Regions from separate parts of the Lysinibacillus sp. FW12 genome, predicted to be linked through region 2. Evidence: riboswitches for the same ligand, from Rfam matches in the RefSeq annotation. Region 2 holds a riboswitch; each other region holds the start of a gene.

Region 1 (11,067 bases), 530 kb from region 2:
ATCCGCTAATGGTGAAAGATGTACCTGTTCATGGCCTCATTATCGATCCAAATACAGGTCATCTAGATTTAATTGAAGATGGTAATAAACAATAGTCATTACCTTTTGATTTACAACTAATAAGGTGCCTATCTTTCTCCATAACGAAAGATAGGCACCTCTCTAATTATTCATCCTCTAAACGTGCATATATAAAATGATCTACCCATTGACCATTTATATACAACAGCTTTCTTAACAGACCTTCCTGTTGAAACCCTGCTTTCTCTAATACGCGCATAGAAGGTGCATTTTGAGTAGAAACATATGCCTCTACACGATGTAGGCCTATTTGATCGAACGCGAATCGTACCACCATATTTACGGCCTCTGTGACGATTCCCTTCCCTACATAAATTTCATCCATCGCATAGCCAACAAATGCACTTGAGTATGGTAAGCGTTTTACAGCATAAAGTGCAATATGTCCTATTAGATTGTTTGTACCATGCTCAAAAATACCAAAAGTATATTCTCGCTTTGACTCCATCAAATAGAGACTTTCTTGAATTTTTTTGTATTGAGCGTCAATTGTATAATATTCTGGTCTTTGTAGTGGCTCGTAAATAGACCAAAAGTATTTATTTCGGCTTACGAGACCCGTTAAACTTCGTGCATCTTTTTCTTGGAATGTGCGGATGTAGCATTTTTCTCCCTTTATCGTTACCACATTCCCACCCTTTTTTCTTAATAGATTCCAAATTTTAAGCACCATTTCTCCACACTAGCCTTCCAATAAATATCAGTACATTCATCATTCTGGTAACATCACTACTTTGAATTTAACATAGCTTAAAAAATGGTTTTCATTCGCTACATTTCAAAGGTTGAACATTTAGTTTATTTCATTGTATGTAAGAAAAGATGCTGCTACAACTAAAACAACTCATGTCCTATTTCATAGCAGCACAATTCATTATTTTGATTTGGTTCTTACTTCTCGTCCCCAATTTCTAAACTGGACGAATCAGCATCCTCTAGTTGGCCATTATCTAATACATTTGTTAAATGGAGACCACGTTTTAGAGCCTCTCGTTCAATATGTGCAATGGTTTCCTGCAGCACCTGTACACGGGCGTGCTTTTTATCATCACCAGCAACTAAGATCCATGGAGCATCCTTTTTATCAGTCTTTTCAAACATTTCATTTGCCGCTTCAATATACTGTGGTGTTTTTTCACGATTTCGCCAATCTTCGTCTGTTAGCTTCCAAGATTTATAAGGGTTTTGTTCCCGTTCTTTAAAGCGTTTTAATTGTTCTTCATCTGATACATGAAGCCAAAATTTAATGATTATGTAATCTCCTGCAGTTAAAATTTTCTCGAAGTTATTGATTTCTTCATACGCACGAGACCATTCATCCTTCGATGCGAATCCTTCGATACGTTCTACTAATACACGACCATACCAAGAACGATCAAAAATAGCGATTTGCCCATGCTGCGGTAACTTTCTCCAGAATCTTTGTAAATAGTTATAGCGCAATTCATGAGGCTGTGGAGCTGAAATAGGGTGTACAACATAACCTCGTGGATCGACACGTTCAATTAGTCGTTTAATAGCGCCACCTTTACCAGCGGCATCCATTCCTTCAAATACCAAAATTAAACCAATTTTGTTTTTTAATAAAAACTGTTGGGCATTTAACATTTCATATTGGAGTACTTTTAATTTCTTTTTATACATTTTTTTATCTAGTTCAATCGATAAGTCTAGATTTTTTAAATTTTGTGCCAATGAAACTTCACTCCTTTTATGTAGATAATCCCATTGTACTAAAGAAAAATATAGATGCCTATTGAGATGGTAAATTGTAGTGATTATTAGCAAAACAACACGATACATTGTTGGAAATTTCCGTTATAATAAAAAAAGTGACAGTACTATACTTATTTGTCTTTTCCCTATACAATCTAAACACGAAGGGAGAGGAAATCATGCCTCGGTTTATCTTGATGACAATCTCTTATCTTGTCTCATTCATCCTAACCTTTTTATCCTTTTTCATGAAAATAAACGGTCAATCTTCTCTAGAAATTTCTAATCGGTTTTCTGTAGTATTTGCACCAGTTGATATTAGTCATGCAATATGGATTGTCATTTATTTATTAATTGGCTATTGGTTATTGGTGAACATTAAAAAGACATCTATGAAACAGTCTGCTCTCTTTAGTTGCATAAATATTTTGCAAGCCTTAACGATATATGTATGGCATCATGAGTTATTTATTGTTTCTCTTGGCATCACCTTGCTTTTGGTCTTGTACTTATTTATGTTGTATAATACGTACTCTCTTCACGACAAAGCGTTGTCAGGTCGTATTCCTTTCTCCATTTATTTTGCATGGATGACATTTATCTTGATTACGAATAGTAGCTTTACGTTAACGGCTTATGGTTGGAACGGCTTTGGTCTTAGCACTCCTCTTTGGGCAGTAATTTTACTGACACTTGGTGGAGCTATTGCACTACATATCCGCTTTCATCACTTTGATACCATGTATCCGAGTGTTTTTATTTGGGCTTATTTAGGAATCGCTTTACATAATGGTTTTGATGAGCTTCTTGTAACAACTGCCGCCTTATTTTTATGTGGTGTTCTCTTTGTTGGTATTTTATTTATTAAAAAAAATCCTGCCCACCAAAAATAAATTGGTTAGCAGGATTTTAAATTATATCCTATTCTTCATCTAAGGAAGTTAAAATAATTGGTTTATCTTTAGTGACAATAACTGAATGTTCAATTTGAGCTACAAGCGATTTATCAGGTGTAACAAATGTCCAACCATCACCAGCTTCTACAATATGCTCTGCTTTTGCTGAGATAAATGGCTCAACAGCAAGCACCATTCCTTCTTTCATAATCGTAGAATCCCACGCATCATAATAATTTAAAATATGATTAGGCTCATCATGTAAAGATTGACCTAAGCCATGTCCTGTTAAATTCATAATAACAGTTAAACCATTAGCATTCGCCTCTCGTTCAACCGCTTTACCTATTTGATTTAATTTAGACCCTGCTTTAACCTTTGTCATTGCTCGATCAAAAGCACTTTTAGCAACTCGGCATAGTTTTTCTTTGTCCTCATAACCCTCACCAACAACAAATGAAATGCCAGTATCTGCAAAGTATCCATTTAAAGACCCAGAAACATCGATATTCACAATATCCCCTTCTTGAATAACACGTTTTCCTGGAATACCATGTGCCACTTCTTCATTGACACTAATACATGTATATCCTGGGAAATCATATTCCCCCTTAGGTCCAGAAATAGCACCAGCCTCTGCAAACATGCGGCCAGCAATTTCATCTAGCTCAAGTGTTGTAACACCTGGTTTTGTTGCTGCTTTCATGGCTTCACGAATTTCGGCACAAATGCGTCCAATTTTTTTAAAAGCTTCAATCTCATCTTGCGTTTTTACAATCATTTATAACGTCCCTTTCATCTAATATCTATTCTTTAATATAACATAACTTTTTATGCGTATAACGATAAACGCTTTAAATATTGTATGCTTTCCTACAATGCAAAGTGCTAAAAGAGCTATTCATGACCAAAAGTCCCTTCACATGAGTGAAGGGACTTGCTTGTTGTTGAAAAAAGTTGATAATTTTGCTAATGATTCTGTGCGAAAGCGAATATCATCAAGTAGTATAGAACGAAAAGCTTTTATACCCTTTTACAATAAATCATTTGAGGAAACTTTTATTATGCTTTTCTTTGCATTAATTGTGGAGCGGCTGTGAATAAAAGCACGCCTACAATTGCCGTTAAAATGGTTGCTGGCAACATATATGTACCATTATAAATGATAGAATAGATCCATGCATTTTGATCACCCGCATACTCTGCAAAAAATACAGCTCCAGCAATTGTATGTGCTGCGTATCGTAAAAAGCCTGCAAAAACAGTACCTACGATAATGTAAAGTGCCATTTTCGTTTTGTTCATATTTTTTGCAGCATCCAACACAGGTCCACGTACAACTGCTGCTAATCCTACAACTGTAAAGGCAACACCATAATCCAATAATCCTTGAAGCCAGTGCACAATATAAGCACCAAACATGGTTTGCATAACACCCACAAGTAATCCCGTTGTTAGCCCAGCAACTAAGCCCCAACGAAATGCAATTAACATAATAGGCACCATGACAAGACTAACAGAGCCACCTTGTGCCCATACTTTAAAGGATACTTGATCGAGCACAAGGCCAATCGCTGCAAATATCGCAATCTCCACAAGCATTAATAGTCTTTTTTTGTCCATACATATTCTCTCCTTTGTTCCGATGTAGGATACAAGAGCAGGAATAGAAATGCAGACATCTTTTTTATTCCTAAAGAATGAAAAAACGATGCCAGGACAGAGCCTGACATCGTACAAGTGTCGGTTTCTATCCACATCCCTACGCAAGTGTTAACTTACAGGTTCAAAGAGTCAAGGCATTACGTGCCCAGTCTCAGCTGACATCATCAGCTCCCCTTGTGGTCGTTACATCTGAATTTATTTGAACAATCCCATTGTACGCAAAGGATTGGATGATTACAACCTCTTCCATACATTATTTTTTTGAAACTTTGCCGTTTTTCATGCGTAAATATTAAAAAAGGAGGTACAACTATGGAGAACCAAAAAATTTTATCTGCCTTTAGTTATCTTAGTATTTTCTTCGCCCCTTTTATCGTCCCATTAATTGTTTACTTTGTAACGAAAGATAGTGATGTAAAAAGACATTCAATTCGTGCACTTGTCTCTCATTTAATTCCTTTTGTTTTTGGCATCCTATTTTTTATTGTCTTTGTTTTTTCTACATTAAGATTAGATCCAACGTCAAGTAATAATACTGTGATGGTTGTTTGGTTAGTTTCATTTGCCGTTTATGCCATTGTCTCACTTGGTATTGTCATATGGAATATTATTCAGGCTGTTCGAGTAATACGTTAATGTTTCAATTTTAAGCGAAACAGGTAGTAATAATTGTAAAAGGAGCTGTTTTTTAATGAAAGTATCAAACGTTGTGAAAACTGCTGTAAAATTGGCACCTATTGTTATTCCTATCGTCAAAAAAGTAATGGCTGCAAAAAAAGGAACAACTCCTACAGCCACTTCTCGAAAAAAATAAAACAAAGGCGTATTCCCTATTTCGGAAATACGCCTTTCACTTATTTCACTTCAAAGTATGTCTGACTATGGCCATTTAATGTCTTTTCTACATGTAAAACCGCTGGCATTGCAGATTTTAATTCAGGCACATGAGAGATTACGCCAATCATGCGACCAGAATCCTGTAAATCAATTAATGTATCGATTGCTTTATTTAATGATTCCTCATCAAGCGAACCAAAGCCCTCATCAATAAACATCGTTTCAATATGAATATTACCTTGGAAGCTTTGAATTACATCTGCCATTCCTAAGGCAAGGCTTAATGAGGCATTAAATTTTTCGCCTCCCGATAATGTTTTGACATCTCGTAGTTGATCGGTATAGGCATCGTAGACATCAAGACCTAGTCCGCTTTGTTTCGCATGCTTTTCCAATCTATCTGAACGTCTGAGCTCAAATTGACCATTTGATAAATGATAAAGGCGAATATTGGCAGCTTCAGTAATTTGGTCTAAGTAATTAATTTGAATATAGCGCTCAAAAGATAACTTTTTCGAATTTTGGCCGTTTAATAATCCATAGAGCTCCTTTACTCTTCCCGCTTCTTGCTCAAGTAAATGAAGCTCCCTCGCTATTTCTTCTACTCTTTCAATAAAACCTTGGCAAGCTTGAGCAAAACCTCTCAACTGTTGTAAACGTTTAAATGCTTCCTCATAAGATATACGAAGTTGTTCTACTTTGGCTTCCATGGACACTAAATCTTGTTGCTCTTTTCCTTGAAGATACATAGCCCCTTCAGTAATTTGGATTTGCAATGTGTGTACCTGTAAAGCATAGTCACTACAAGCTTTTCGAAGGGTCTCTATTTGCAATAAACTCCGTTTGGCAGCTGTATATTCCTCGTAGCTGTCAAAGCCTATCTCCTGCATGCTTGCTGAGAATTGCTGACGTTTTTCATTCATTTTGAGTTGTAATTCTTCAAAAGTTTGTTTGGCTATTTCCATCGTCAATTTTGCATTACTTGTTGCTTCCTTCGCGCTATGCAATTCGTCTTGACTCTCTTGCCATCTTTTTTGCAAATCCATTTTTTGTTTACTGATATCTGTAAGCTGTTGCTGTAATTGCTGCAAGGTTGGTAAATGGTTTGGCATATGTTTAAGCTGTTCTTCAAGAACTGCTTGCAGTCTTGTCATTTCTTTCAACTGCTCAGCTAAATATTGCTCTAAGTTCATCTGTTTAGTTCGTAGCTGCTCTATTCTCTCACGTTGCTGCTTAAGTTTTAATCGCATATCTGCTAATTGATGATGAACAATTTTTAATGTCGCAATCTCTTGCTCTATGTTGTTTAATGTAGAGATGAGCTGTGCATGGTCTTGCTGTGTAATGTGCTGCTCTTCTAGTTGCTGACAGGTTTCTTGATAAAGCTGTTGCGCAGATGACAAGAGCGCTTCTTTTTCTAGGTACTTACGCTCATCTAAAGAAGCCTTAGCCCTTAACACTTCGACTTCAGAGAGCTCTATCATTTCCTGTTGCTCATTATGTGTTTTCTGGTGTGTCAAACTGCCACATACAGGGCAAGGTTCCCCGTCCTTCAACTGTTCAGCCAAAATACTAGCCTGACTTGTCAACCAACGCTGCTCTAATAATTGTAGAGCCTTTTTACTCTCCTGATAGTGAATGTCAGAAGTGGCTACGTCCTGCTTAGCTAACTCTACAGCCCCTTTGTATTTGTCTACTTGTTTTATTAATGCTACCTGCTCACGAAGTTTCGGTAACTGCTCTAAGTAGCTTTCATATGGCTCAACCTGTTTTTCATATTGTTCCATCGTTTGAGAAAATTGCTGTAACTGCCCTTGTTCTTTCTCCAATAACATAAGATTATCAGCTACTGCCTGTTTTGCTGTTTCGACATATTGTTCTGCTATTTGCAGCTGCTGCACATTGTTTTCATAGGCTTCAAATTTAGGCAATAAAGTCTGTAATTGCAATTCCTGCTGCAACATCTGTTGACGTTCAGGCTCTTTCGCCTCTTCAATCTGATATTTTTCTTGTGCCCGTTGTAGCTGCTCTTTTGTTTGTTGAAGTTTAAATTGAGCCTGTTGAAATGTTTGTTCTTTTAAGTTCAGTTCAGCACGTAAATCAATACATTGTTGTTCAAGTGGCACAAGTCGCTCCGCTTGTTCTGCTAAAACAATCTCCTGCTCCTTTGCTCGGTATCTATCCTGTTCTTTTAACAATAGTTGCAGTCTCTGCTGCCGACTAGCTTGCTCTTCGAACTGCTCATTTATTGTTTTTGCTAGTCGATAATATTCCTGCTCCTTTTGATGAAGACTATAAGCTTCATCATATTGCTGCTGTTCTTCCTCTATACATTTCTTATAGTAGCTAAACTCCTCCTCAAGTGCCTGTGTCAGTTGATGTAAATTTTCCGTATTGTCAGCAATCAAGGTGAATAAAGAGGATGAACGTTGCGGTAAGGCACCAACAATTTGACCTAATAGATGTTCCTTTAATTGCTTGGCACGCTCAAAATCCTTCTCCGCCTCTTTCCGTTTGGCATCCAGTTTTTTTGTCATGACGCCAAAACGATCTGTTTTAAAGATTTTTCGTAAAATAACTTCCTTATTTGTAGAGTCAGAGGTCAATAACTTGCGAAATTCACCTTGAGGTAACATTACAATTTGGCTAAATTGATCTTTTGTGAGACCTATGATTTCCAGCAATTTTTTATCGACTTCAAGCGTTTGTTGTTTCTCTACGATGCTATAATCGAGCTTTCCCTCTCTTACTTCAGCTAATTCTATTTTCTTACCTGTGATCGTTTTATTTTTTTCTTTAATATGACCTGGCTGTCTTACTATTTGATAAACTCTGCCATGCATTTCAAATAGGAGCTCTACAGCTGTATAGACATCATCATGAGCAAAGCCGCTTCTCAGTAAAGCCGTATCCTGGCGATCCTCACCACTACCTGATCCGTAAAGCGCATAACAAATAGCGTCGAAAATGGTTGTTTTCCCAGCGCCTGTTTTTCCGGAGATGGCAAACAAACGATGTTCTCCAAGCTCTTGGAAATCAATCACCTCAGTATCTTTATACGGACCAAATGCAGTAATCGTTAACTTTAATGGCTTCATTTTACTGTCTCTCGCTCCTCATCTAATAATTCCTGTAACATCTCGGTAAAAAGGCGTTCCGTATCTTCATCTGGCTGGATGCCGATAATATTCGTAAAGAAAGAACGGAACAAGTCTATATCCTCTAGCTTTTCTGTTTCTACAACTTGTAACTCACGTGGTGACTCTTGTCGTAGTATCTTACGTTCTACATGCATCGCATGGGGAAAAACACTACGAATGCGTTCCATCGGTGAAGAGACGGTTGTCGTATCCGTCAATCTGACAAAGACATAATCATCACTCGGTGGTAGCTTTAACAGATCCTCCAATTGACCTTCTACTACTCGTAAATTTCTTCTTGGTACGAGCTTTCTTTTGGTTACTATGCTTTTACCGTGTTCATCTAATTCAATGATTAAAAAGCCTTTTTCATGTAAGTGCTCTGATAATGAATATTTTAACGGAGAGCCTGCATAGCGGATCGTTTCATTTAAGACAAAATGTGCCTTATGTAAGTGTCCAAGAGCGGTATAGTGGAAAGGTTTAAATAAAGCTGCATTCACACAATCTGAGCCCCCGATAGAAAGCGGACGCTCTGAATCACTGGTATTGGCTTCTTCCTCACCATACTTTGTGACGAAAGCATGTCCCACAAAAATATGACGCTTACTCGCATCCATATCCTGAGTAATATGATCTATAATTCTCTGCATAGCGTCTTGATGAGAACGAATCGTTTCATCTTCAAAAATATGACGAATTGAGGCGGGCTCAGCATACGGTACAAGATGAAAATGTACCTCTCCATATTGATCATTCAAAATAATAGGGACATGATCTTTCGTAAATTGCCCCTTGATATATAAACCACTATCACTCATCAATCGACTCCCAAAATTTAAACGACCCGCACTATCATGATTTCCCGCCACTGCTAAAACAGGAATCTGCTTCTCTAATACTATTTTCGCTAATACATCATTTAGTAAATTGACTGCCTCAATAGGGGGCATTGAACGGTCATATAGATCACCTGCGATGACAATTACATCTGGTTTTTCATCATCTATCGCTTGTATAAATTGTTGCAGAATATATTGTTGATCTTCTGTCATATAAACACCTTGAACAAGCTTCCCTAAATGCCAATCTGCTGTATGAAATATCTTCATTCTAGTCCCTCCTAATCTTCTTTATATTTTAGCATGACTACTGCCTATCTAGTGGTATTCAGCAGTATAGTAGTTCTATCCAATATTGGATTTCATATAAAAAAGCATCTAAATAGATGCCCTTTAATAACGATTATTTAAATGTTTTCTATAAAAGCTTTATAGCCAGGAAATCCTTGAATAGCATAAGCTGTACGGGTAGACTGCCGTTGTGTCGTTTCCCGTTCCTTGGATTTCGCTGATAATTGTTGCTTTATAATTTCCTCAAACGATAGAGGATTGGGCTTGGGTAATTCGGATGAAGAGATCGTCAAAGCATTACTACCACTATAAGACTGTAAAAATGCATTAGCCATTTGACGGTAGCCTTCAAAGTTTGGATGAACATCTGCACTATTTGGTAAGTAGTTTATGGCATCCAATCCAAAGCGATCATAAACATCTACATAAACCGCTCCTGCATCCTCTGCCTGTTGTTGTAAAATCGTATTTAATTTAACTAGCTGTTCGTTCGTTCCCTTTTTTTGTGTAGGATGAACATATGGATACGCAAAATAATAGCCCATTACAAAAATCTTTGCTTTCGGCGCAAGTTCATTTAACTCATCTAAAATGGTTATCATATTTTTTCTAGCCAAGTTTAAAGTGGAATCTGTTTGAAGCTGTGAAAATGCTAATGTGCCAGCAGTTGGGTTCACTTTAACAAGGCGTAATAAATCATTGGCCCCTGCTGACACTGTAATAAGGGTCGCATTTTCTAGTAAGTGTTTGGATTCCTCAGATTGGATTCGTTCTAGCACATCGGCCGTTGTTAAGCCTGGAAAGGCAAGTTCTTTTGTATAAAATGATAATTGACCCATTGAACTTAACTTCATGGCTATTAAATCACTATATCCTGCATCAATTTCTTGATAAGGTGTTTGACCAGCAGCTAAGGAATCTCCAATAGCTATATAGCTTTCTGTTTGAGCATAAGCAGATGAAGCCCAACATGTCATTGCTAATATCGTCACACCGATGAAGCTCCATAATCGCTTCATCTACTCTCCTCCTTTGCACTTTGACTAGTGATTAAAAGGCCCAGCTACCCTTGCGGAAAATTGGCTCTACTGTACCATCCGGTAAAATACCATCTATATCCATTTCTCCACTACCAATCATAAAGTCTTCATGTGTCACAGAAATATTTGCACCTAGTGCCTCAAGTTGACCATTTTCTAAATCTCTTCCACCTTCTAAGCATGTCGGATAGGCTTCACCGATAGCTAAATGGTTTGAAGCATTTTCATCGAATAACGTATTGAAATATAAAATCTCCGACGCTGAAATTGGTGATTCATGAGGGACAAGTGCTACTTCACCTAAATAGCTAGAGCCTTCATCTACTTGTATCAGCTCTTGCAGTAAATCATGACCCACTTCAGCTTCTGCTTTAATAATTTTGCCCTCTTTAAAGGTTAATTTAAAGCCATCAATGATATTGCCTTGATAAACTAAAGGCTTGGTATTACTTACGTACCCATTTACACCTTGTTTCATCGGAAGTGTATAAACTTCTTCTGTCGGCATATTGGCAATAAAAATATTACCATCTGGTGTTTGACTGCCACCTGTTAGCCA
Region 2 (11,067 bases):
CCTGATGCAGCCATAGAATCCATAGATACATAAATCGGAATTTGACGTTCTTCTTTAATTTTTAAGAGCTTTTTATAAATATCTGCTGATTCTTTGACGCCACCACCTGGTGAATTGACACTTAAAACAATGCCTTGTACTGAATCATCATACAAAATATTATCCAATTGCTCTAGGAAAAATTGATGATCATAGGCAACTGGTTGCCATAATGTACTTGAGCCGATATCTTGAATTGTTCCATCTACCTTTAAATAAGCGATCCGCTTATCAAAATTATCTCCTTCAATTACATTTTCATATACATCTAAATTATTTCCTGCCATTAAACTATCAAAATTACCTAGGAAATCTGCTTTAAATAGAGCAAAAATGGTGTTAATCCCCAATGAAAATAATAAAAGAACACCTGCGACTACTAAAGCAACCCACCTTTTAACATTCATGTCTTTCCGCCTCCTTAACACGTAATACGAATGACTAGCTTTTTTGTTTCATTTTTTTGCAATTATATGCAAAAAGATTTATACTATTTATTTCCTCATAATACCTTACCTAAAAAAACAAAAAAAATCAAAGTCCATTGCCATTCTTGAACTTTGATTTTCGACATTATTTCCTAGGAAATGATAATTAGTGTAGTTGTTTTGCTTCTTGCTGTCTTAATTCAACACGTCGAATTTTCCCCGAGGATGTTTTCGGTAGCTCTTCCACAAATTCAATAGCACGCGGATATTTATAAGGTGCTGTCAATAGTTTCACATGATCTTGAAGAGTTCGAATAAGTGCTTCATCACCATTTTCAGCATTTCGAAGTACAACAAAAGCTTTAACAATATTTCCCCGAACTTTATCTGGGCTCGCAATAACAGCCGCTTCCTTTACAGTTGGGTGCTTCATCAAAGCATCTTCTACCTCAAATGGCCCAATTGTGTAGCCAGAGGATATAATGACATCATCTCCACGACCCTCAAACCAAAAGTAACCATCTTGATCTTTATAAGCACGATCACCTGTAATATACCACTCTCCACGGAATTGTAAATTTGTTCGTTCCGGGTCATTTAAATATTTTTTAAACAGTGCGGGAGTGGTGCGATGAACAGCAATATCGCCAACTTCTCCAACAGCAACAGGGTTACCGAAATCGTCTATAATTTCAACCTTATTGCCAGGAGTTGGTTTTCCCATAGAACCAATTCTAGCTTCCATTCCAACCATTGTGCCAACAAGTAATGTGTTTTCCGTCTGACCGTAGCCATCTCGGACTTGCAAATCGAAAGTCTTCGAAAATACGTTAATGACCTCGCTATTCAAAGGCTCTCCTGCTGATACAGCTTGACGAAGTGCCGTTAAATCGAATTCATGTAAATGTTCTAGTGCTGCCATAAAACGATATTCTGTAGGTGTGCAACATAAAACATTTATTTTAAATTTTTCGAGTAACCTTAGATAGGTAGATGCATCAAATTTCCCCTTATATACAAATGCAGTAGCACCACTCCCTAATGTTGCTAGAAACGGACTCCAAATCCATTTTTGCCAACCTGGTGCTGCTGTCGCCCAAACAATATCATCTTCTTGCACACCTAACCAGTGTGGTGCTGTTGTTCGTAAATGTGCATAGCCCCAGCTATGAGTATGTACAGCTGCTTTTGGGTTTCCTGTTGTACCACTTGTATAAGCTAAGAATGCAGTATCTGTACTTTTTGTTGGAGAAGAACTTATGTAAGTTGTAGGTTGAATGCGCATTTTTTCTAAAAGTGGTTGCCAAGGTTCATGGGCCTTCCCTATAACAAATTGTTGCATTCCTTGTAAATTGTTCACCTGATCAAATTGATCAATATAAGGCTCGTAAGCAACAATTCCTTTAGCATTCGCATGCTTGATGCGATATTCAATGTCTTTAGTTCTTAGCATTTCTGAGCTCGGAATAATAGTTAATCCAGCTTTCAATGCTGCAATATATACAATATATGCTTCCACTGAACGAGGTACCATCACTAAAATCACATCACCTTTTGATAAACCTTGCATCGTGAATACGTGTGCAGCTTGATTTGCCCTTTCAAGTAAATATGCATATGTAATAAATTGTACATCCTTATTTTCCTCGTAAATAATTAATGCATTTTTTGTTGTATCTTGAGCATATTTTTCAATTTCATCTGTTATGTTATACCATTCTGGTGCAACTAAATCTTGTCTCTTCATGGCAAATGCCCCCTTTTGCTATGACACATTATAAAACTCTTTTTTCAGCATTTTCAATGGTTTGCGCTTAATTTTGGAAAAGTCATGACAACTATCATACTCTGCTATATGGCATCGGTCACATTTTGTCGATAGGTAAACTTGCTATTGAATACAATTGAAAAGTATGGTACATTTTGGTCAACTAAAAGCAAGATTGCAGGGGGACTCGTCAAGAGTTGAGAAGGTAAAACCTGACCCTTTGAACCTGTTAGTTAATACTGACGTAGGGAGCAATAAACATCTATTGATGAAAGGCTCTTTTTCGTGCATTTTTACACAAAAAGAGCCTTTTTTGCATGCTTACGTCCATCCATAAAGGAGGACTACGATGATATTTCAAACAATCCGTCAACAGCAACCACTGATTCATTGTATTACAAATTATGTGGTAGCAAATTTCCAAGCAAATGGTTTATTAGCAATAGGCGCTTCCCCGGTTATGGCCGATGATAGCCGTGAGGTAGAGGAAATGGTAGCACTCGCTCAAGCCTTGTTAATTAACATCGGTACACTCAATGATCGAACTAAAGAATCAATGTTGTTAGCAGGCAAAATGGCCAATAAACTTGGAATTCCAGTCATTTTAGATCCTGTCGGTGCTGGTGCCACTACTTATCGAAAAGAAACGGTACGATACTTGCTTGAGGAAGTACATTTTTCGGTCATTCGTTGTAATGTTGGGGAACTAGCAGCAATAGCCAATGTTGACTGGCAACAAAAAGGTGTCGATAGTGGGAATGGCTCCATTGCTTTAGAAGAAGAGGCGATTTTATTAGCCCAACATTATCAATGCATTGTTATCATAACAGGAGAACGAGATTTTATAACAGATGGTGTGGATAGCCAATGGATAAATGGCGGGAATATGCAAATGACCGAGGTAACAGGGACAGGCTGTTTACTTAGTGCTATTTGCGGTGCCGCCTATATTGCAGGCCATAATCCATACCGACAATTAGCGGACACATTAACTTACTATAAAAAAGCTGCGGTACTGGCGTCAGCGTTTACATCAGATATTGGTGATTTCCAAATAGCTTTACTAAATGCTCTTTATCGCCTATCGAAGGATGGTGAAGCTTCATGCATATTGTAACGACGATTGCAGGCTCAGATAGTGGTGGCGGTGCAGGCATACAGGCTGATTTAAAAACATTTCAGGAATTAGGGGTGTTTGGTACTTCAGTAATTACAGCTTTGACAGCACAAAATACAATGGGTGTGTCAGGAGTTTTCCCTATTGATCACTCCTTTGTTGAAAAACAATTTCAAGTTTTAATCGAAGATTTTTCAATTGCTGCAATTAAAACAGGGATGCTTTATTCCTCTGATATTATTAAAGCTATCGCACATATGATTCATAATCAAAACATCCCACTAATTGTTGATCCAGTAATGATTGCAAAGGGTGGAGAAAGCTTATTACTGCAAGAAGCTATTGAAGCAATGCGCTCTTCTCTACTACCACTTGCTACGATCGTTACCCCCAATATCCCTGAAGCAGAGGCTCTGACAGGGAGAAAAATACATGATGTTTCAGATATACGTGAAGTAGCTCAAGGTTTTTTTCAATTAGGTGTACATTGCGTCATTCTTAAAGGTGGCCATTTAGCAGATCCAAATTTTGCTATTGATTATGTATTTTTTCAAAACGGTAAATCTTTTTCTATGCAAACTCCACGTATCCAAACGTCCAATACCCATGGCACAGGTTGCACATTTTCAGCAGCAATCACTGCTTTTCTTGGTCAAGGTTTTGCGATGGATAAGGCAATTATCGAAGCTAAAAAATTTATTCAATTATCAATTTTACATGATTTATCTATTGGTCATGGTTGTGGACCAACAAATCATTTTGCTTATCAACTGCATAAGGATTCCTGTGAGGTGTTGATTTATGAAACGTGAGGATTTACAACTTTATTTTATTATGGGCACAAGCAATGTTAGTCATCAGAATCCCCTTCATGTACTAGAGAGAGCGTTGCAAGCTGGAATTACCATGTTTCAATTTCGAGAAAAAGGTTCCCATGCATTAACTGGATTTGCCTATGAACAATTTGCACGTCAATGTCAAAAACTATGTCAACAATATAACGTTCCTTTTATTGTCAATGATGATGTCGAACTTGCATTACGACTTGGTGCGGACGGTGTTCATATCGGACAAGATGATTTACATGTTAGCATAGCACGTAAAAAAATTGGTAATATGATTCTTGGTGTTTCTGTGCATTCCCAGGACGAACTAGAAACAGCCATTATCCATCAAGCAGATTATGTAGGTATTGGTCCGATTTTTGCAACAACTTCAAAACGGGATGCACAATCACCATGTGGTACAAATTTTTTGCAGCAAGCTCACAATTTCTATCCTGAATTACCAATTGTAGCGATTGGTGGAATTAACCCTACCAATGCATACGCCGTATTTCAAGCTGGGGCAGATGGTATTGCTGTTATTTCAGCTATCTGTGAAAGTATAGATATTAAGCATACAGTAAATACGTTAAGGTCTGTGACACGCATAAATGGTTGATTTTTAAACAAACTAAAACCAGTGCCTTTTTACGGTCACTGGTTTTAAGTTTATAAATGCTTAGTCAGCATTTATTGGTTGTTGTTTGGCATACCTTTTAATTGAGATTCTGCCATTTGTACAAGACGTTTAGTGATTTCACCACCAACGGAACCGTTGGCACGAGCTGAAGCTTCAGCTCCTAATTGAACACCAAATTCTTGTGCAATTTCGTATTTCATTTGATCAAGTGCTTGTTGTGCACCAGGCACTGCAAGCTGGTTTGAACTGCGGTTGTTGTTTGAAGCCATGTCTCTCACCTCCTTGTGAATATAGAATGTGCGATATTAGATTTTTAATACAAAAATTTTAGAGGTAAATTGTACCTCTAATGGCATAGATAAAATAACATAAAAAAGCCGTCTCAAAATTGACTTTGAAACGGCTGTAGATACCTTATAATAGATCTGCAAACTTATCTTGTTGCTGTTCTTCTTTTTTAGGGAAAATGTAGACCTCTCGATTTTTTACTGCTCGCTCGATGAGTTCATCAAAATCAGAGAAGCTTTCATAATGCTCTACCTTTTCAAGCTTTGGCTTTGTTTTTGGGCTGGCAGGTGTAAATATTGTACAGCAGTCTTCAAATGGCTGAATAGATGTTTCATATGTGCCAATTTTTTCTGCAATATCGATAATTTCTAATTTATCTGTTGAAATCAATGGTCGTAAAATAGGCGTATTCGTTACAGCATTGATAGCCGTCAAGCTTTCTAGCGTTTGACTTGCTACTTGTCCCAGACTTTCCCCTGTCACAATTGCAAGAGCTCCTATCTCTTCACGTACTTGATCAGCCACCTTTAACATCATACGACGTGTTGTTGTCATCGAAACATTAGAAGGTACTTTTTCTTTAATAAGTACTTGAATTTCAGTAAAAGGAATGACATGTAATCGAATACTAGCACCAAATTTCGTTAGTTCGTTTGCAAGTACCTTTACTTTCTCTAATGAGTTTTGACTTGTATATGGTGGACTAAAGAAGTGAATTGCTTCTAAACGTACGCCACGCTTCATCATTAAATAACCTGCGACAGGACTATCAATTCCACCAGATAGCATTAATAACGATTTTCCATTCGATCCTACAGGCATCCCACCCGCACCTTGAATGACCTGCGCCATCATATACGTTGCATCATGACGTACTTCTACGCGCAGCTCAATATCAGGCTGCTTTACTTTGACAGATAAATTTTGAAATTGTGGTAAAACATAGCCACCAATTTCACGTTGGATAGCATGCGATTCTAAAGGAAATGATTTATCAGTTCGTTTCACTTCTACCTTAAAAGTATGTTGCTCATCTTTAAATGTCTCCATTATTGTAATAGCAAGCTGCTTCATACTTTCCATATCTTTTTCACATGCAGCAACAGGGCTGAATGATTGAATACCAAAAATTTTAGGTAATCCAGTAATTAGCGTCTGCATTTGTTCTTCACTTTCAATAGCAATAAACATACGGTCACGTTCTGTACGAATATGAAGGTGTCCTAAATCCGCGAAAGCATGACGAATGTTCTCACGCAATCTACGGATAAAATCCATTTTATTACGACCTTTTGTTGAAAGCTCGCCATATCTAATTAGTATTTCTTTCCAAATCATTACATTATTTCTCCTTTAAGTTCCATTATTACTTCTGCTAATACTTGTTTCAATTGTTCTATATCTTCAACTGTGTTATGTGCTCCAAAACTAATACGAATGACACCCTTTTTATAATGCTCATCCAGGTGTAGAGCTTCTACCACATGACTTGTTTTCGTTTGCTTAGATGAACAAGCACTTGAGGTTGACACAATGATGCCACGTTTTTGCATGGCATTAATAATGACTTCCCCTTTTAAATCACGAACACTAAAAGATAAAATATGTGCAGCTCCCTGTGGAGTCGATAAAATATGCACCGCTTCGCCGTATCCTTCTAGCTGAGCACGAATTTCATTCTGCCATTGTCGGTATTTAGTAGCTCGATCTTTCATCGTCTCAACAGCTAATCGAGCCGCTTTTGCTAAAGCGACTGCTTGCGGAACAGCTACAGTTCCACTACGCAATCCAAATTCCTGACCTCCGCCAAGGGCATATGGCTGCCATTTTAATTTTTTACGGAACGCTAATACACCTGAGCCTTTAAAGCCGTGAATTTTATGTCCAGAGATGGAAATACAGTCTGGTCCTTCTTCTCCTTTGAAGGAAACCGCTAATTTTCCAAAGCTTTGAACTGCATCCACATGAAGGAATGCCCGACTCATTTCATGAATTATTTTAGCTGCTTCATAAATAGGTTGGACAGCACCCATTTCATTATTTACATGCATGATGCTAACTAGTATAGTATCTTTGCGAATTTTAGTACGTAGATCATCTAATGAAATGACACCATCTTGATTAACGTGAAGGTATTCAACATCATAACCCTCTTTTTCGAGTTGTTTAACTGTTTCCAAGACAGATGGATGTTCGATTTCAGTCGTTAAAATATGCTTTCCTATATGCGTATTACTATGTGCTATTCCAAAAATAGCTGCATTATTTGACTCTGTACCACCTGAAGTAAATAGCACATTTTTTGCCTCTGTTTGCAAAATATCTGCTACTTGCTCCCGCGCACGCATTAATAAATCATTTGATTCAACTCCCATGGCATGGATAGATGCTGGGTTGGCATAATACTGCTCATTCACAGTCATAAATGCCTGCATAACCTCTTTTAAAGGTTTTGTTGTAGCACTATTATCTAAATAAATTGTATTAACCATAATTTTTCACACACTTTCAAAACGTTGATTTAACGGTATTTATCATAACGCAATCTTTGGCGATTGACTACTAACTTTAACGATTCTTCCATTTTTAATTGGTACTTCACTCTTTTTTCAACATCGTGACAAAAGCTATGGGTGTGCAAAATTCCATATCTTTGACAAAACCGAATTTTTCATAAAGATGGATTGCTCGCTTATTAAATTCGGCAACAGTTAAACGAAGTGGGTGATGATGTTCTTGTTGGATGGTACTTAAAATAAACGCAAAAAATGCTGTACCATATCCTTGACCGGTTAGATTAGGATTCAAACCGATCCCTATATCTATACAATCTTCTATATATGCTTTAAACTCATGTCCTTTTGGAACTTGTGCCGCGGTACCAATACAATAGAAACCGATTATTTCCTCTAGCTCATTCACAATAGCATAGTACGGATTTTCAAGCATTTCTTGTAAGGATTCCTCAGTTAAGTCATTATTATAAAAATTGTATGGGGATTCATAATGCCAGTTTAAAATTTCAATTGCATACTTTTCATTCATTTCTTGTATTAACATTTTCAACCGTACCACACCTTTTCTCTATACTAAAAAGAAAGCTAGAAAGCTGTCTAAAAAGTAATCGCTATACTTTTTAGACAGCTCAAATGTTGAATTATTTTGACATAGTCTCTTCTGCTACCAATTCTTGAATACGTTTTAAAGCTCCTGGCTCCATTTCTTCCACAGCTGTTCCTGCATCTTCTAATGCTTTCGCATAACGGAATTGATGAAACGCCTCTTCCGCTTCTTTTAATCGCATATTTAATTTTGGATTTGTTGCACGATGTCGATTACCGTACTGAATGATGCGCTCAATTAGCATGACATTTTCTATTAATTCATGTGCCTTTACTTTAACTTCCTCTACACAAAGAGTTGCTGCGTTTAAATTATTATGAACTGTACCCATATTCAGTGGTACTTCTTGTAGGCTTTGCATGACAACATAGATGTGCTCTGCTGCCTCATCAAGACGTGCATCCATCTCCTCAGGAATTCCTGGGATATTAGCCTTGTTTAATAAACGATCTGTATCTTGTAAGATTTTCTTTAAGTTCTCAACTTGAGCACGGGCTTTATTTTCATCAATTCGAAGTTTCTTCATTGTATTCGATAGATGTTCTTGTTCCTCGTGAATTCGTTCAAGCTCTTCACTAATTTCGATTAATTCTTCCTGCAAACTTGAATAGGCCGATTTTTCCTCTCTCACACGCATAGCTAATAAATCGTAGCGACGTTGTAGTGCTTCTAATTGCTTTAATGCCGCTTTCGGAATTTCAGCATCTTTTTCGTTTAAATGATAGCTTTGCTGTACATATGTCGCTTCATCACTAACTAACTTTGTTGAAGAGATAACATTGGTGATTGAACTTAATAAACGATCGCAATTTTGATCAACATAATTTTTAGCAATAACCTCTTTTTCAAGTAAATCATAAAAGTGATCGATTTCTTCATTTATTTCTGTCACACGAGGTTTTACCACTGTTAGATTAAGATCCGCTAAATCATTTTTTAATGTATCAAACTCTTTTTCATACTTATTTAATGCATCTGTTAATTCTAGATGTTGTAGATAGTAGGATTGTTCTTCCATTTCACGTTGACCATTACGTAATTCTTGAACCGCTCCTGGAAGCTTAACTTGTAATTCAGTCAAAATGGTTGGAACATCATTAATAAATTCGAATGTTTGCTGTGATTCTTGATTTAAACTAATAACAATTTCTCGCGCTTGCAAGTAATTCCCTTCATTTGTCAGCACATCAAATTCTTCAAACTTTTCAACAAAAGCCTCAAGCTTTTTCTCAAGTGCAGGTAACGCTACACCAAATGAGTGTTGATGAGCAAGCAATGTCTTTCTTGCAGAGCGATAGTATTCCTTTAATTGTTCAATTTCAATTCGATTTTTTTCTTCGCTGCCAATTAATTCATTCAATTCTTCTAAAATATTATTTTTATCTTGGTCGCATTTTTCAATGTAATCCTCAATTTCACGTTCTATTAACGTCGCCTTTTTAAAGCGCAGTCGATTTATTTGATCCTCAGCATCAAATAGAAGTGAATCAATTTTAGTCATATGTACATCGATGACCTCATCCCACGTATTGCGCCATCGTTCAAACATTTCTTCCGTTTCACCGTTCATGTTTAAAGATTTTACTTTTGAAATTTCTTCATTTATAGGATTATGTTGAATTTGTAATTTTTCATTTTCAAGTTTTGCAATAATTGCAACGTGTTTTCTTCGCATCATAAACCCTACTATGGCTAAAATTAATAGTAGGATAATCGGAATGATGATATACTCCATCGTAAGCCTCCTATTCTACAATAAACGAATTGGCTAGTTGTATTTATTATATACTATGTTTTCGCCTTTTGTACTAAAATTTAAGTGTTTTTCAGAAAACTGTATTTTCGCTATTGTGAAATATATAAATAGCGTATCTATAGAGCTAAAGGAGTGGTAAATTATGAAACGTGATGGGCATATACATAGTCCTTTTTGTCCACATGGCAGTTCGGACACTTTCGTGCAATATATTGAAAAAGCAATTTCTCACCGATTCACAGATATAACATTTACAGAACACGCCCCATTACCCAACAATTTTGTCGATCCTACTCCGCAAAAAGATAGTGGGATGAAGCCAAATGATCTCATGCCATACATTGAGGAATTGCAGAGACTACAAAAACAATATGCACAAGATATTCGCATCCGAATTGGGCTAGAAGTTGATTATATCCCTGGCTTTGAACAAGAAACTCGTGAGTTCCTTAATACATATGGACATTTTTTAGATGATGCCATTTTATCAGTCCACTTTTTAAAATGGCAAGATTCCTTTGTATGTATCGACTTTTCTCCGGAATGCTTTATGGATTTTTCAAAAAAAGTTGGCTCTGTTGAACGGGTTTATGATTTATATTATGATACTGTCTTACAATCGATTATGGCTGACCTTGGCCCATTCAAGCCAAAACGGATTGGACATCCATCACTTATTCATAAATTCCAGCTGGCACATAACGAAAATATCGATGATGCTCCAAGAATCAAAGAAGTATTAGACAGCATGAAGTGTGAAGGCTATGAACTAGATGTAAATAGTGCAGGTTTAAGTAAACAATATTGTCAGGAACCTTATCCACCATTTGCCTTTATCAACTATAGTCAAGCTATTGGACTACCCTATGTATTTGGTTCGGATGCACATTGCGCCGAAGATTTACATCAACATCATAATGTTATATTACCAATATAAATAAATTTTAAACGAGGTGCTTATATGTTTACACAAATTAATTATGAAGGATCAATTACTGACCAATATCTTACATTATCAAAACAATTGGATGCACTACTAACTGGTGAAACTAATCAGATAGCCAATTTAAGTAATGCCTCTGCA
Region 3 (11,067 bases), 1.4 Mb from region 2:
GTTAAAACATCAGCATTAAAACACTTTTAAGCGTTTTCATTGCAAAAATCGATGTTGCTGATAGTTGTTCAATTACTCTATTTACATTGTACTAACTACCTTTTTCAGAATATAGAGAATTTTAAAAGAGAAAACAAGACTTTTTTCAGATTCTTATGTTATTTTTATTAATATAATCGTAATCTTATATGAAACTAGAATATTTTAAGGAGGATTGATGGTATGAAGCTGTTATTAATTGATCGTGACCCAACCGAATTAGCAGGCATAAAATGGTTTTTACATACATATTTTCCTGGAGATGTTTTTATTGAAATGTGTACAAGTATTTCAGAAGTGACTCAAAGTATTCGACAATTTGAACCAGATGCGATTCTTTTAAATATCGATTTATTTCCTAATAATCGCTTAAACGCTCTTTATCGAGATTTACAAAAACTATCCGGTGCCATTCTAGCAATGACGACAGAACCCCTATTTAAAAATGCATTAAAAGCAATTGATTTACAGGTTGCCCATCTTTTTGTGAAACCAATTGACTTAGAACTATTAAAGCAAAAACTCGCTGCCATTTCTCTTCGCACACCAAAAATTACAGATTATGCACAAGAGGCGACAAATGATTCCTTTTATTATCAATTATTTTTAGATAACAAATCTAGCTCTATTGAACCTACTTTGCATTTTACAATGATTGAACCCGAGCATCACGAGACATTTAATAAGCTCTACACTTGGCTCCAACAAACTCCAATTCATTTCCATATGAAAACATATCCTCTATCCAATAAAATCGTATGTCTTTTTGACACAGACGATATAAAAATGGTGGAGAAGGATGTTCGAACGTTAATGAAGGAATGGCGTTTGATTAGTAATAGTTCTTTAAATATCGGGATATATGATGGAACACCTACAACCATTAAAAATATGTATGCATTAACAAAGCGTGCACTACATCAAAGTTTTTACGAAGGCTTTGGTCATATTTTTTATGCCAGCAAACAATTTGAAACACAGCCCTTTGATCCATTACTAACACCAGAGGAGCAACAATTATTAATAAGTAGTTTGGAAGATGGAAACTTAGAGGCTGTTAAAACTTTTTTATATCGACTTTCTAATGAGGGAATCTATTATGAACAAGATGATTTACGTATTCATCTGACAAGTGTCTTAGCACAAATCCGGCGCTTTATGTTGAAATATAAATTACATGAAAAAGCTGTTATTGAACAAAACTATCGTCAGCTATTTCACATCATTATCGAGCATCCTATTTTTTATACTATTCTCAACAGCATTATTTCTTTTACACAAACTTTAATCGAGTTAGCAAGAGAAGCCCGGATGGAGAAAAGAGCCGATTATGTTGAACTAGCTTTAGAAATAATTGATCAACACTTTAAAGATAGTGCATTATCTCTACCCTTTGTTGCTCATAAGCTCGGAATTAGTCCTAATTATTTAAGTACGATTTTCTCTAAGAAGCAAGGCCTGCCATTTAAGCGCTATTTACAGCAAGTTAGAATTCATCATGCTACAAAAATGCTACTAGAAACAGATTTTGCAATTAGTGAGATTGCTCATTTAAATGGATTCGATGATCCAAATTATTTCATTAAAATCTTTAAACAACAAACTGGTATTACGCCAAACCGATATAGAAAAAAATAAAAGTTTGTTTAAAATAGTTTTCAATTAGCTCACTTTATTTTCAATAAAGATATTTTTAACGCAGTCATTTCTCTTTATTACTTTACAAATTGAGATTAGCTAAGCAAAATTCAAGTGAAAAACTATGTATATTACTTCTGTATAGCGCATATATTTATAGTTTATACTTAAATATATAAATTCTTTAACGATAATTATTATAATGTACTAGCAATTCTATTTTATATTTGTTATAGTTATAGATGAAGAGTTTGACTCACATTTTTTTCAGGAGGTAAACTAATATGACAAACGCAAATGATCGTAGCCGTCGTTTTACAACAGCAGGTGGCGCTCCAGTAGTAAGTAACCATGACTCTATGTCAGCAGGTCCACGTGGCCCTCTTTTACTTCAAGATGTATGGTTAGTTGAAAAATTAGCAAATTTCAACCGTGAAGTAATTCCTGAGCGTCGTATGCACGCAAAAGGTTCAGGTGCATTTGGTACTTTTACTGTAACGCATGATATTACTCAATATACAAAAGCTAAAATCTTCTCAGAGATTGGCAAAAAAACAGAAATGTTCGCACGTTTCTCTACAGTTGCAGGTGAACGTGGTGCGGCAGATGCTGAGCGCGATATCCGTGGCTTTGCTCTTAAATTCTATACAGAAGAAGGTAACTGGGATTTAGTAGGTAACAATACACCTGTATTCTTCTTCCGCGACCCATTACACTTCACAGATTTAAACCACGTGGTAAAACGTGACCCACGTACAAATATGAAAAACGCTAATTCTAACTGGGATTTCTGGACTTCATTACCAGAGGCACTTCACCAAGTGACAATCGTAATGTCTGACCGTGGTATTCCAGCTGGTTACCGCAATATGCATGGTTTTGGTTCTCATACGTATAGCTTTATCAATGCTGATAATGAACGTGTTTGGGTTAAATTCCACTTCCGTACAGAGCAAGGCATTAAAAACTTAACTGGCGCTGAGGCTAATGACATCATTGGTCAAGACCGCGAATCTTCACAACGTGATTTATATGAAGCAATCGAAAAAGGCGATTTCCCTAAATGGAAAATGTACATTCAGGTAATGACTGAGGAGCAAGCTCGCGAGCTACCATACAACCCATTTGATTTAACAAAGGTATGGTATAAAAAAGACTTCCCATTAATTCCAGTGGGTGAGTTTGAGTTAAACAAAAACCCGGACAACTATTTTGCAGAAGTTGAACAAGCTGCATTTGCACCGTCTAATATTGTTCCTGGTATTAGCTTCTCACCAGATAAAATGTTACAAGGTCGTATCTTTGCATATGCAGATGCACAGCGTTATCGTCTCGGTGTTAACCACTATATGCTTCCTGTTAACGCACCGAAATGTCCATTCCGCACTTTCCACCGTGATGGTGCAATGCGTTTTGATGGCAACCTTGGTTCAACATTAGGTTATGAACCAAATAGCTATGGTGAATGGGAGCATAACTTAGACTATAAAGAGCCTGAATTACGTATCGATGGTCATGCAGGTATTCACGACTTCCGTGAAGACGACAACAATTACTTTGAACAACCAGGTAAACTATTCCGACTTATGACGGCAGAAGAGCAACAACGTCTATTTGAAAATACGGCAAATGATATGGCTTCTGTTGAAGAATTCATCAAGCGCCGTCACATCCTTCACTGCTATTTAGCAGATCCAGCATATGGTGAAGGTGTAGCAAAAGCTATGGGTCTTTCATTAGAAGGTATGGATCTTACAAACCCATATGTAAAACAACCAACAAACGTTTAATATTCCACTTATTATTGATATCCAAATCCAATTTTTACTCCATGTGAATTTTTCACTCACATGGAGTTTTTTAATCACAAAAGGCTTGTGTCGATACTACAACACAAGCCTTTTTTACATTATTGATAAATCTGACTACCCGCTTTTTTAAATTCCTCTGCCTTTTCCTTCATACCTCGATGGATCGCTTCTGTCGTATTCAAGTCTTTTTCTTTAGCATAATTTCGAATATCTTGTGAAATTCGCATACTACAGAACTTAGGACCACACATAGAGCAAAAGTGTGCTGTTTTTGCTCCTTCTGCTGGCAGAGTCTCATCATGATACTCCACCGCTCTTTCTGGATCGAGAGATAGATTGAATTGATCACGCCAGCGGAATTCAAAACGTGCTTTTGATAGTGCATCATCTCGGCGTTGTGCACCAGGATGCCCCTTCGCTAGATCTGCCGCATGTGCCGCTATTTTATACGTAATTACTCCCACTCGAACATCCTCGCGATTAGGTAAGCCAAGGTGCTCCTTTGGTGTCACATAGCAGAGCATTGCTGTCCCAAACCAGCCAATCATCGCTGCCCCAATAGCCGATGTAATGTGGTCATAGCCTGGAGCAATATCCGTTGTAAGTGGACCTAACGTATAAAAAGGCGCCTCCTTACAAACTTCTAATTGCTTGTCCATGTTTTCTTTAATCAGATGCATCGGTACATGACCTGGCCCCTCCACCATCACTTGAACATCATGTTTCCACGCAATCTGTGTTAGTTCACCTAGTGTTTCAAGCTCTGCAAATTGGGCTTCATCATTGGCGTCTGCAATTGAACCTGGACGTAGGCCATCACCTAAAGAAAAAGCAACATCATAAGTCTTCATAATTTCACAGATTTCCTCAAAATGAGTATAAAGGAAATTCTCTTGATGATGATATAAACACCACTGTGCCATAATAGAACCACCACGAGATACAATTCCCGTTACACGATTAGCTGTAAGGGGAACATAGCGTAATAGTACACCTGCATGAATCGTGAAATAATCTACACCCTGCTCGGCTTGCTCAATAAGCGTATCACGGTAAACTTCCCACGTTAAATCCTCTGCTACGCCATTTACCTTTTCCAATGCTTGATAAATTGGCACTGTTCCCACTGGTACCGCTGCATTTCGAATAATCCATTCTCTCGTTGTATGAATATGCTTACCTGTTGAAAGATCCATAATATTATCAGCACCCCAGCGTGTTGCCCATGTCATTTTTTCAACCTCTTCTGCTATAGAAGACGATACCGCGGAATTCCCAATATTGGCATTGATTTTCACATGGAAGTTACGACCGATGATCATTGGCTCCGCCTCTGGATGATTAATATTAGAAGGCATAATAGCGCGCCCAGCTGCAATTTCAGATCGGACAAATTCTGGATCCATATTTTCACGTATAGCTACAAACTCCATTTCAGGTGTAATAATTCCCTGTCTTGCATAATGCAGCTGCGTTACATTTCTCCCTTTTTTTGCTCGTAAAGGCTTTCTTGCCAATTCAGGAAAGACATTTTCATGATTACGCGGATCATCTGCACGATGAAAACCATTATCCTCCGGTTTTATAGAGCGGCCCTCATATGCTTCTACATCTCCTCGCTCTTGAATCCATCCACTTCGTAAGGCAGGTAAACCTTTTGTAATATCTACTTGATAAGATGGATCTGTATAGGGACCACTCGTATCATATACTCGAATAGGGGCGTTTTCTTCATTTCCAAAGCTTCCTGTTGTCGGACTTAATGCAATTTCTCGCATTGGTACTAAAATATCCGGACGGGAACCTTCAACATACACCTTTTTGCTTCCTTCAAAGCTAGACATAATCGTAATGTTCTTTTCACTAATTGCTGACATGAGCTACTTCTCTCCCTTAAATGTTTTTTGTTACAAGGACCGGATCTAGCTCACCCTAACAAATAAATAAAGGCCGAATCCAAAATAATTATTTGGATCCGGCCACGAATGTAAAGGTAGAAATTGCATACACATACTATGCAATAGTTTCTTAACTTTCCCACGCTGGTATGAGCCAGATCAGGTCCAAAGGGTCAAGAAACCTCTAAGCGTTTCCCTCTCAGCCTGACTCATCAGACTCCCCTAGTTAATACTATTTAGTTTGATGCTAGTGTAGCAGATATTACTATGAGATGGAAGTTTTCCATTCATTATTTTTTAATATTCTATCGATTAAGCAAATAATACGTCCGCAAGATAAATCACTATTGTTACCGTTATACAGCTGACAATAGTTGAAAATAAAACAGTTTGGGCAGCTGTTGCCGATTCCACATCGTATTCCAATGCTAGACTAGAGCTATTGCGGGATGTCGGGAAAGCACTGGCTATAAATAGTGATTGAGCGACAACTCCATCTAACCCCAATAAAAAAATAATGGCTAAAGCTACGGCTGGTCCGACAATTAAACGTGTGAAGCAGCTGACGAAAACCGTTTTATTAAACATAGATTTGATTTCAAGCTGCGATAATTGCGCACCTAACGTGATTAGTGCCACAGCAATAAAGCCATCTGCTACATGGTCTATTGGTATTTTAATAAACTGTGGAATACCGATATTAAAATAGTTCATGGCTACACCAATAATCAACGCATGAATGATGGGCATTTTAAAAAAATCTTTAATAATCGTCATTCCTGATTTGGTAGAGGAAATTAAATTATACAAACCATATGTATAAGTTGTCATATTTTGAAAGATTACAAGGATGACCTGAATCGCTACACCAATAGGTTGTGTTACAAAAATCATTTGAGCTACCGGAATGCCATAGTTCCCAGAGTTAATGAGCACAACACTATTTTTAAAAACTGCTGCCTCTGTTTTAACTAAACCAAGCCACTTCGCAAAAAGGTGACTGAGTAGCATTTGGCTCCCAATAAAAAGCACAATAAACAATCCGACCTCTGCCAGTACAGACAGCTCTACACTCGTCTCATATAAATTTACAAAAACAGCTGCTGGCATAAAGCAATATGTAATAAGCTGAGACAACGCTTTTAAATTAAAGCGAAATCTCTTTTGTAAGATAGCACCTACTATAAGTAACACTAAAATAGGTGCAACAATTTGAAAGAAAATCATTCCGAGATACATCATTTCGATGACCCCCTTCCCTTCTTTTATAGTAGTGCCGAATTTCTACTAGGTCAATGTCTCTTCCAATAAAAAAAGACTGCCTATTTGTTTAGGCAGCCCTTCATTTTACGCTAATTTAAAACGATTCACGACTTCTTGCAGTTCATTGGAAATATCGTTCATATTTTGTATAGACTCGGCTACTTTTTGTAACTCTGCTTGTTGATCCATTGCAGATGCACTTACTTGTTCAGCTGAGGCAGCCGTTTCCTCTGAAATTGCTGATATGCTTTGGATGGCCATAATCGCTTGATTTTTATGCTCTAACATACTCGATAGCTTACTCATTAATTCACTAATAGAGGCTGCAATTGAACGTGACAAATCACTGTTATCTTTAAATGCCAGTTGTGTACTTTGTACGGATTCATTTTGAGATTGCATTAAATCCGCATTAGATGCAATGACAGCAACTGTTTGCTGTGAATTTTCAAGGATGCTTTCTACTGTATTCTTAATAATTTCTGTTTCACTTTTAGATTGCTCGGCTAACTTTCTTACTTCCTCTGCAACGACAGCAAATCCTTTACCATGTTCACCAGCACGTGCTGCCTCAATACTTGCATTTAAAGCTAATAGATTAGTTTGCTCAGTAATGCTTTGGATCGAAGCAATGATATGATTAATATTCGCAATGTGAGAGGCTAATGATTCGATTTGTTGTTGAATACGACCGTTCATCTCATTTGTCTCTATATTACGTTCACGTAAGCTTTCAACCTCGTACAATCCCTTTTCTGTTGTTTCGTTCGTTTTATGAGAGAGTTCATCCATTTCATTAGAAAGAGCTGTAATGGCATCAATCTGTTCAGATAAATCCATGATTCGATAATTCGTTTCTTCCGTATCCTCAGATTGCTTCGATGCGCCTTGTGCAATTTCATTGATGGCAACAGACACCTCTTGACTAGACGCTACAATTTCATTAAAGGCCTCATGTACTTGATTGGACGATTGGTTTAATAATGTAGTAGAGTTCAATACGGTTTGAATCGCACCATTGGTTTTATCTAGCATATTATTGTAAGCTAATGCAACTGCCCCAATTTCATCAGCCTTAATATACTTCTCATCCACCTTTTGGGTTAAATCTCCCTCTGCTGCCGTTTCGATAGATGTACGTAAAAACTTGAGTGGCTTTAGCTGTTTATAGATGAATAACACACTTGCAGCTGTCATTAAAATTACCATAATAATGGAGGCAATAATCGTAAATACGAATACGTGATTATATGTCTCTAGTATTTTTGATTCGGGTAACACGACTTGAACTGTCCATGTTTCATCAATATCCTCTAATATCATTGGAGCAAAGACATTATAAGCCCTTTCCTTTAGCTGATTAGAATCAATGTACATATTTGTTAGCTCGCCATTTTCCATTGTCTTACTTATACTTTTCCAAGTCGGATCCTCTTGCATATTGCGACCATCTAGCTCTTTACCAAAGCTATTGGCTGTCAGTATACCTTTATTCGTAATAATGGCTGCGTAACCACCTTCTGGTGCAACCGATTCTGTTAGTTCATTTAAAAAATCTATAGAAACATCTGCTGTCAGTACACCAAAGAATGAACCAGAAGCATTGACTAATGGCACCGAAATGGTTGTCATTAAAACGGTTTGTCCGTTTACATTATAATCATACGGTTCAGTCAAAACTGCGCGTCCCTCTTCTTTTGGTATCCAATACCATTCAGAAACACTTTTATCATCGACACCTTCAATAAGAGCTGTCGTAATGTCATTACCATTTTTACTTAAATAAGGGCCAAATCGATTTTTGGAATCCACTAAAGTAGCTTCATCATTCGGCTTCAGCATAATAGAATTTTGCTCAAAGACAGCTCCAACCCCAAGTAAATCATCGTTATTAGCTAAATTACTTTTCATCATGTCTAGGATGCCCTGAGCTGATAATGTATTATTTTTCTCCATGCTTTCAATAATGCGCTTTGTCGTATGTAATGTTGTATTGGCTTTCTTAAAACGCTCACTCATAATAGCTGCTGAAGATTCAGCCGTTTGCAATGTTCCATGCTCTGCGTCTTCAACACTTTGTTTTTTTATAATAATGCCCGTGGTCACTGTATAGGATAAAAATAATACTAAAAATAATCCTATAATTAAGGAAGATAGTTTTAATGCAATACCCCTCGATTTTTTCACCACTAACACCCCTTTTTTATAATAATGATAAAGGATGGAAGATCGTATCACAATAAAATATTTATCGAATAAAGTAGAAATTTTACATAATAATAGAGAGAAATACCGATATTTCGCCAATAACTCATTTTACAAAGGAAAGGACTTATGACTTATTTGAATAGAGCTTCATAGTATAATACCCACTTGCAATTCTAAATTTTAGAAAATTATGATATATTATCTAGTAAGTAAAGTGATTGGAGTGACTTGCATGAAAAATAAAGCTCTAGCAACATTAATGGCCACGGCAATTACAGCTACGCTAGTAATACCTGTGTCCTCTGTAAGTGCCGCTACATCATTAAATCAAGTAATTTCCTATGAAACTCAAGTAGCAGCAACAAAAAAGGCCATTGGTGAATCTGTATCTATCCGAAATCTTACAAAAGATACGGTCATCACATCGAACGGTACATTCAGAGTCCATAAAGAATTAAAGTCTCTTTTTCATACCTCTAACAAAACAGCTTTAACGAATGCCCAAGCTACTATTGTTGTAAAAAATGGCCAAATTACGGACGTTACGGCATTAACATTAAACAAAGCAGGAACAAGCAAAAAATCTGTTTATTTTGATGGTGGTGAAGCAGAAATTTCTGGAGATCTCACTGTAAATGCAGACAATGTAAAGGTTCAAGATGTTAATGTTGATGGACAGTTGATCATTACAAACAGAGTAAAAAAAGCTATTACACTCAATAATGTCGAAGTGGGTGATACAATTACACTAAAACCAAATGTCACGAAAAAGGTAAATTGGTTATACGTAACCTTAATTGATATGCAATCATCAGACATTAATTTGGCTCGTACTAAAGTTAATGTATCTTCTGATCAAACACTTTCAAAAGTGGATGTAGTAGGAAAAGTTACTATTTTTGATATGATGTCTAATGTAGAAAAGCTTACAATTAATGTTGACAAAGATTTTAACCTTTATGGTGAAGGGAAAATTGATCAAATCGTTGTAAAAGGTGGTACTAAAGTAGCGTTAGACTCAGGACATCAAGTAGGGAATGTACAAGTGGACAATAAAAACGTTTCCGTTACTCTTCCAATTATTGATAAAAAAGAGCTTAATACACTACTAGCATCCTCACCGTATGTACACGTATCTGTAAATGGCTATGATATTTTATCAACTGACAAATGGACAACACAGGCTGAGCGAAACGCTTTTGATTCAGCAGTAGCAAGCGCAAGAGCTGTAGCAAACAACAACAGTGCTTCCCAAGAACAAGTGAAAAATGCCATTATTCAGTACAAAAATGCCTTAGCTGTTTATCAAGCTGTTCAAAAAAGTGGAACAAAATATGGCTATGGCGATAAAGCTTCTCTACAAGCATTAATTTATTCTGTCCAATATGTAACCGTTTCTTGGTACAATGGCACGGATGTTTCTTACAATACTCCTTGGACAACGCAAGCTGAGTTGAGCGCAATTGAATCTGCCGTTTCATCAGCCCAAGCAGTTGTTAATAATTATTATGCTACTCAAACGGATATTGCTAATGCTATTAATAATTTAAACAATGCTATTTGGACTTATAAGAATGCTTATAAGTATGGGAATAACGGGTATTATATCGATAAAACTAATTTACAATCACTTGTGAATTATGCTTATAGTGTACGGGTTACTGTCTCTGAAAATGGAGCTGGCTTGACAGCGGGTACTCTTTATACAACTCAAAGAGAATGGGATGAGCTCTACTCAGCTATTTCATATGCTGAAAGAATTATATCTAATAGCAATTCATCACAATATGATGTTTCAAGTTCAGTTGATTATTTAGACCGTGCAATCTCTGTTTATAGAGGACAATATAAAACAGCATACTAATAATCGGAACATCTTGGAAATAAAAATTGGAATCTGCGCTACGCAGAGTCCTTTCCAATGTTATAATAGCCAATATTGCTCCTTAACAGCAGCTGCGTTATTTAGAAGATCATATAGCTTCATCAAGGTGAAGTAGTTTTCCTCGGCATCAGAAAACAATGATTGAACTTTTTCCTGCACCTTTAAGGCGGCAAGATAATTTTCATTTTTTATGTAAAACTCACTTAGCTGATGGGCATGGTGCTACACAGACGTCTTAAGCGTTCTCTTTCACCTTCTGCCCATAAAAAATCACAATAACCTAAATAATCACCAGTATACATTTGAAAAATGTTTTCATGCTCAT

Evidence for each region. Region 2 has a riboswitch for thiamine pyrophosphate ahead of thiM (hydroxyethylthiazole kinase). Riboswitches for the same ligand answer to the same signal wherever they lie in the genome.
Region 1: it holds a riboswitch for thiamine pyrophosphate, as region 2 does, so the genes downstream of both, thiT (energy-coupled thiamine transporter ThiT) here and thiM (hydroxyethylthiazole kinase) in region 2, are expected to answer to the same signal.
Region 3: it holds a riboswitch for thiamine pyrophosphate, as region 2 does, so the genes downstream of both, thiC (phosphomethylpyrimidine synthase ThiC) here and thiM (hydroxyethylthiazole kinase) in region 2, are expected to answer to the same signal.

Annotation. Positions count from the first base shown of each region.
Region 1 is NZ_CP139094.1:763,309-774,375, reverse strand. Features, by position in the region: gene SJW71_RS03940 (beta-class carbonic anhydrase) at 1-95, shown strand, start outside; gene SJW71_RS03935 (GNAT family N-acetyltransferase) at 167-754, opposite strand; gene SJW71_RS03930 (polyphosphate kinase 2 family protein) at 973-1,776, opposite strand; gene SJW71_RS03925 (hypothetical protein) at 1,977-2,690, shown strand; gene map (type I methionyl aminopeptidase) at 2,719-3,474, opposite strand; gene thiT (energy-coupled thiamine transporter ThiT) at 3,756-4,316, opposite strand; TPP riboswitch at 4,436-4,543, opposite strand; gene SJW71_RS03910 (DUF4870 domain-containing protein) at 4,671-4,994, shown strand; gene SJW71_RS03905 (hypothetical protein) at 5,050-5,172, shown strand; gene SJW71_RS03900 (AAA family ATPase) at 5,213-8,293, opposite strand; gene SJW71_RS03895 (exonuclease SbcCD subunit D) at 8,290-9,447, opposite strand; gene SJW71_RS03890 (SGNH/GDSL hydrolase family protein) at 9,585-10,487, opposite strand; gene SJW71_RS03885 (aminopeptidase) at 10,519-11,067, opposite strand, start outside.
Region 2 is NZ_CP139094.1:1,291,723-1,302,789, reverse strand. Features, by position in the region: gene sppA (signal peptide peptidase SppA) at 1-446, opposite strand, end outside; gene mbcS (acyl-CoA synthetase MbcS) at 634-2,214, opposite strand; TPP riboswitch at 2,405-2,503, shown strand; gene thiM (hydroxyethylthiazole kinase) at 2,585-3,352, shown strand; gene thiD (bifunctional hydroxymethylpyrimidine kinase/phosphomethylpyrimidine kinase) at 3,340-4,164, shown strand; gene thiE (thiamine phosphate synthase) at 4,154-4,795, shown strand; gene SJW71_RS06620 (alpha/beta-type small acid-soluble spore protein) at 4,867-5,085, opposite strand; gene thiI (tRNA uracil 4-sulfurtransferase ThiI) at 5,231-6,442, opposite strand; gene SJW71_RS06610 (cysteine desulfurase family protein) at 6,442-7,596, opposite strand; gene SJW71_RS06605 (GNAT family N-acetyltransferase) at 7,703-8,164, opposite strand; gene ezrA (septation ring formation regulator EzrA) at 8,262-9,962, opposite strand; gene hisJ (histidinol-phosphatase HisJ) at 10,126-10,920, shown strand; gene SJW71_RS06590 (GAF domain-containing protein) at 10,945-11,067, shown strand, end outside.
Region 3 is NZ_CP139094.1:4,516,669-4,527,735, forward strand. Features, by position in the region: gene SJW71_RS23180 (helix-turn-helix domain-containing protein) at 223-1,677, shown strand; gene SJW71_RS23185 (catalase) at 1,962-3,467, shown strand; gene thiC (phosphomethylpyrimidine synthase ThiC) at 3,587-5,365, opposite strand; TPP riboswitch at 5,506-5,620, opposite strand; gene SJW71_RS23195 (AEC family transporter) at 5,699-6,628, opposite strand; gene SJW71_RS23200 (methyl-accepting chemotaxis protein) at 6,734-8,836, opposite strand; gene SJW71_RS23205 (S-layer protein) at 9,090-10,721, shown strand; gene SJW71_RS23210 (hypothetical protein) at 10,946-11,067, opposite strand, start outside.